2 regions of the Actinosynnema sp. genome follow, and region 1 is predicted to be linked to the other one. Evidence: riboswitches for the same ligand, from Rfam matches in the RefSeq annotation. Region 1 holds a riboswitch; the other holds the start of a gene.

Region 1 (2,387 bases):
TGGACAATGGCCCGGTGAGCGAAGCCCCCACCGGCACCCCGCAGAGCGACCCCGGCGCGGCATCGGCGCTGCTGGGCCCGGCGGACGTGCGCAGGCTCGCCGCCGAGCTGGACGTCCGGCCGACCAAGAAGCTCGGCCAGAACTTCGTGCACGACCCCAACACCGTCCGCAAGATCGTCGCCGCCGCGAACCTGCGCCCCGACGACGTGGTGCTGGAGGTCGGCCCCGGCCTCGGCTCGCTCACCCTCGCCCTGCTCCCGGCCTGCGCGAGCCTGGTCGCCGTCGAGATCGACCCGGTGCTCGCCGCGCGCCTCCCGGCGACCGCCGCCGAGCGCGCCCCGTCGCTCGCGGCGAACCTGTCGGTGGTCACCGCCGACGCCATGCGCGTCACCGCCGCGCAGCTCCCGCACGCGCCGACCGCGCTCGTCGCGAACCTGCCGTACAACGTCGCCGTGCCCGTCGTGCTGCACCTGCTCGCCGAGCTGCCGTCGCTGCGCACCGGTCTGGTGATGGTGCAGTCCGAAGTCGCCGACCGGATGGCCGCGGGCCCCGGCTCCAAGGTCTACGGGGTGCCCAGCGTCAAGCTCGCCTGGTACGCCGACGCCCGCCGCGCCGGCCCCGTCGGGCGCTCGGTGTTCTGGCCCGTGCCCAACGTGGACTCCGCGCTGGTCGGCTTCACCCGCCGCGACACCCCGCTGTCCGACGTGCCGCGCGAGGTGCTGTTCCCGCTGGTCGACGCCGCTTTCGCGCAGCGCCGCAAGACCCTGCGCGCCGCCCTGTCCGGCTGGGCGGGCTCCGCCGCCGAGGCCGAGCGCAGGCTCGTCGCCGCGGGCGTCGACCCGTCCGCCAGGGGCGAGCAGCTGGCCGTCACCGACTTCGTCCGGATAGCCGAGGTCTCGACCGGTCACTGACCGTTGATCTTTCGGCCGACAGTGTGATCTGACGAACGATCCTCTTACAGGCTTGCGTCAGGCGCGTTTCATCGGGTCTACTCGTTCCTGCCATCCCGAGCGGCCGAGAGACCTGGCTCCACGACGCCGCAGCAACCACCCTCCCAAGGGGGCAGGTGCTTCCGCCAGGGTCGATGGAGGATCACGTGCCCACGATGCGAATGCTCACGCGCAGGCGAGTAGTCGACCACGGCCGCCGCACGGCGACCGCCTGTCGCACCTGCCTCGTCTAGAGCGCATCCCCCCAGGCACTTCGTCGTCCCCTCTCTCCAGCAGCGGGACAACCACACCCTGAACTGGTCCCCGGTCGCCCACGCCACGAGCGTGCGCCGCCGCACGCAGTCGTGGAGCGAAAACGTGATCACTGTCGAGAACCTCACCAAGTCCTTCCCCGGCGGCACCCGCGCCCTCGACGGCGTGAACCTCGAGGTCGCCGCGGGCACCGTCATCGGCGTCGTCGGCCCCTCCGGCGCGGGCAAGTCCACGCTCGCCCGCTGCGTCGCGCTCCTGGAGCGCCCCGACAGCGGCGCCATCCGCGTCGACGGCACCGACCTCGTCTCGCTCGGCGGCACAGCCCTGCGGGCGGCCCGCAGGCAGATCGGCGTCGTCCCCCAGGGCGACTCGCTGCTGCGCCAGCGCACCGCCGCGGGCAACGTCGCGCTCCCGCTGGAGGCCGCGGGCGTCCCCGGCCCGCAGCGCCGCGCCCGCGTCGGCGAGCTGCTCGACCTGGTCGGCCTCACCGACAAGGCCGCCTCCTACCCCGACCAGCTCTCCGGCGGCCAGCGCCAGCGCGTCGCGGTCGCCCGCGCCCTCGCGGCCAGCCCGTCCGTGCTGCTGGCCGACGAGCCCACCTCCGCGCTCGACCCCGAGACCACCGGCTCCGTGCTGACCGTGCTCGACCGGGCGCGCGCCGAGCTGGGCGTCACCGTCCTGATCGTCACCCACGACATGGGCGTCGTCCGGAAGATCTGCGACGACGTCGCGGTCCTGGAGGACGGCCGGGTCGTGGAGAACGGCAAGGTCCTCGACCTGGTGGCCGACGCGAGCAGCCGCACCGCGTCTTCGCTGCTGCCCTCGGTCACCCAGAACCCCGGAGCCGAGCACGGCTACGACCGCACCGCCGACGTCGTCCTCGTCGGCTTCGCCGCGGTCGGCGCCCTGCTCCCGGAGGTCACCGCCCGGTTCGGCGTCGAGCTGAACCTGCTGGGCGGCGGCATGACCCGGCTCGGTGAGACCCCGGTCGCGCGCTTCCGCGTCGGCCTCAACGGTGAGCGCGCCGACTCGGCGCTGGAGTGGATCTCCGAGGCGGGCGGCTCCGTGCGCCGCGCCGCCAAGGGACCTCAGGGAGTAGCTGCGTGAGGAAGGCAACACCCTGGTCGACCGTGTTCGACTACCTCGTCACGGCAACGGGCGAGACGTTGTACATGGTGGCCGTGT
Region 2 (2,387 bases), on a different contig from region 1:
GTTCTGACGCGCTGACCAGAGCCGCCCCGGCAGTTCGGCAGTCGGTGCCGCCCCTTGAGGGCCAGCTCCAGCGGTCCGGTTCCCGTGGTCCGGCCTCCTACGGTTCGGCTCCCGTGGTCCGGCCCCTGCGGTCAGTCTCCCGTGGTCCGACCCTCTACGGTCCAGTTCCCTTGGTCCGGTTCCTGTGGTCCGGCCCCTGCGGTCAGCCTGCCGTGGTCCGGCCACTGAGGTCCGGTAGCGGGTGCTGCTCGGCGGATTCCAGCCGTCGGGTGGGTTGGTCTCGCCTGCGGCGAGGCGGTGCCAACCCACCCGGGGCTGCTGGTGCTGGAGGGCTGAGGGGGAGGGGTGGTCTCGGTCCTGAGGACGGTTGGTGTCAGTCCTTGAGGGCGTTGATGACCGCGTCGGCGCTCGCTGCGACGGTGGCGCGCGGGCCCACGCGGTCGCCGAGGGCGTCGAGGGTCTTCAGGCCGTCGCCGGTGATCAGCAGGACGGTCTCGGCGTCGGGGTCGAGCTTGCCCGACTCGATGAGCTTCTTCGCGGTCGCGACGGTCACGCCGCCCGCCGTCTCGGCGAAGACGCCCTCGGTGCGGGCCAGCAGGCGGATGCCCTCGACGACCTCCTCGTCGGTGACGTCCTCGATGGCGCCGCCGGTGCGGCGGACGCTGTCCAGGGCGTACGGGCCGTCGGCCGGGGCGCCGATCGCCAGGGAGCGGGCGATGGTGTCCGGGCGGACCGGGACGACCGTGTCGTGGCCCGCCTTGAAGGCGGTCGCGACGGGGGAGCAGCCGGTGGCCTGCGCGCCGAAGACGCGGTACGGGGTCTCGTCGACCAGGCCGAGGGAGCCGAACTCGCGGAACGCCTTGTCGACCTTGGTGAGCTGCGAGCCGGAGGCGATGGGGATGACGATCTGCTCGGGCAGGCGCCAGCCGAGCTGCTCGGCGACCTCGTAGCCGAGGGTCTTGGAGCCCTCGGCGTAGTACGGGCGCACGTTGACGTTGACGAACGCCCAGTCCTCGTTCTCGGCGGCGAGCTCCTGGGCGACCCGGTTGACGTCGTCGTAGGTGCCGTCGATGGTGATCAGCGAGCCGTCGTACACGGCGGACATGAGGATCTTGGCCCGCTCCAGGGAGGAGGGGACGAGCACGACCGACTGCCAGCCCGCGCGGGCTGCGGCTGCGGCGACGGCGTTGGCGAGGTTGCCGGTGGACGGGCAGGCCAGGACGCGGAAGCCCAGTTCGCGGGCGGCGGCCAGCGCGACGCCGACGACGCGGTCCTTGAACGAGTGGGTGGGGTTGCCGGTGTCGTCCTTGACCCACAGCTTGCGCACGCCCAGCGCCTTGGCCAGGTTGTCCGCCTGGATGAGGCGGGTGCCGCCGGGCTCGGTGTTCGGGTGGGCGGAGACGTTCGGCGGGACGGGGAGGAGGCCCTTGTAGCGCCAGATGGAGCGGGGGCCCGCTTCGATGTCCTCGCGCCGCACGCGGCCGAAGTCGTAGGCCACTTCCAGGGGGCCGAAGCACTCCTGGCAGGCGTACTCGGGGGCGAGCGGGGTCTCGTGGCCGCACTCCCGACAGGACAGCGCCCGAGCGGGGCCGAGGTCGAAGGAGGTGCTGGTCGAGGGTGCGCTGCTGACAGCGGTCATCGCGAGGTTCTCCTCATCTTTCCCGCTTTCGCGGGTCGGAATTGGCACCGTGATCACCCAGTCGATGACTGGTGACAGGTTGCCGGGGCTTCTTCGGGCCGATCCCTCTGCCCCTCTGGATGAGCGGTATTCGGTTGTGCTTCGAACGTACGGCACGCTCCCGGCCCGTGGCCAGTGACGTCCACCATGCGGACCCGGCGGGGCGGCCGGGGGCCCGGTGGCGGCGTGGGAGGATCGGGTGGTGAGCCATGGCGTGCAGTTGGTGATCGGTGACGAGGAACTGCTGGTCGAGCGGGCTGTGCGCGCCGCGCTGGCAGCCGCGCGCGAAGCCGACCCGCAGGCCGATCTGACCCGCGTCCGGGTGAGCGACCTCACGCCTCCCGAGCTCGCGGAGCTGGTCAGCCCGTCGCTGTTCGCCGAGGGGCGGGTCATCGCGCTGGAGGCGGCGCAGGAGGCGAGCAAGGAGATCGCGGACGCGGTCATCTCCTACGTGAAGGCGCCCGCGGACGGCGTGACGCTGGTGGTCGTGCACACCGGTGGCGGGCGCAGCAAGGCGGCGAAGGAGCTGCCCGCCGCGCTGCGCAAGGCCGGGGCCGAGGTGACCGAGTGCCCGAAGATCACCAGGGCGCCGGAGCGCGAGGCGTTCGTGCGCAACGAGATCCGCGCGGCGGGCGGCAAGGCCGATCCGGCGGCGATCGGGGCGCTGATCGAGGCCGTGGGCTCCGACCTGCGCGAACTGGCGGCGGCG

Evidence for each region. Region 1 has a riboswitch for S-adenosylmethionine ahead of ACTUAL_RS10900 (methionine ABC transporter ATP-binding protein). Riboswitches for the same ligand answer to the same signal wherever they lie in the genome.
Region 2: linked by a shared signal. The riboswitch ahead of thrC (threonine synthase) and the one ahead of ACTUAL_RS10900 (methionine ABC transporter ATP-binding protein) in region 1 are both predicted to bind S-adenosylmethionine.

The regions. Positions count from the first base shown of each region.
Region 1 is NZ_JBQGCX010000539.1:81-2,467, forward strand. Features, by position in the region: gene rsmA (16S rRNA (adenine(1518)-N(6)/adenine(1519)-N(6))-dimethyltransferase RsmA) at 15-911, shown strand; SAM riboswitch class I at 999-1,091, shown strand; gene ACTUAL_RS10900 (methionine ABC transporter ATP-binding protein) at 1,308-2,309, shown strand; gene ACTUAL_RS10905 (methionine ABC transporter permease) at 2,306-2,387, shown strand, end outside.
Region 2 is NZ_JBQGCX010000790.1:562-2,948, reverse strand. Features, by position in the region: gene thrC (threonine synthase) at 374-1,639, opposite strand; SAM riboswitch class I at 1,650-1,765, opposite strand; gene holA (DNA polymerase III subunit delta) at 1,881-2,387, shown strand, end outside.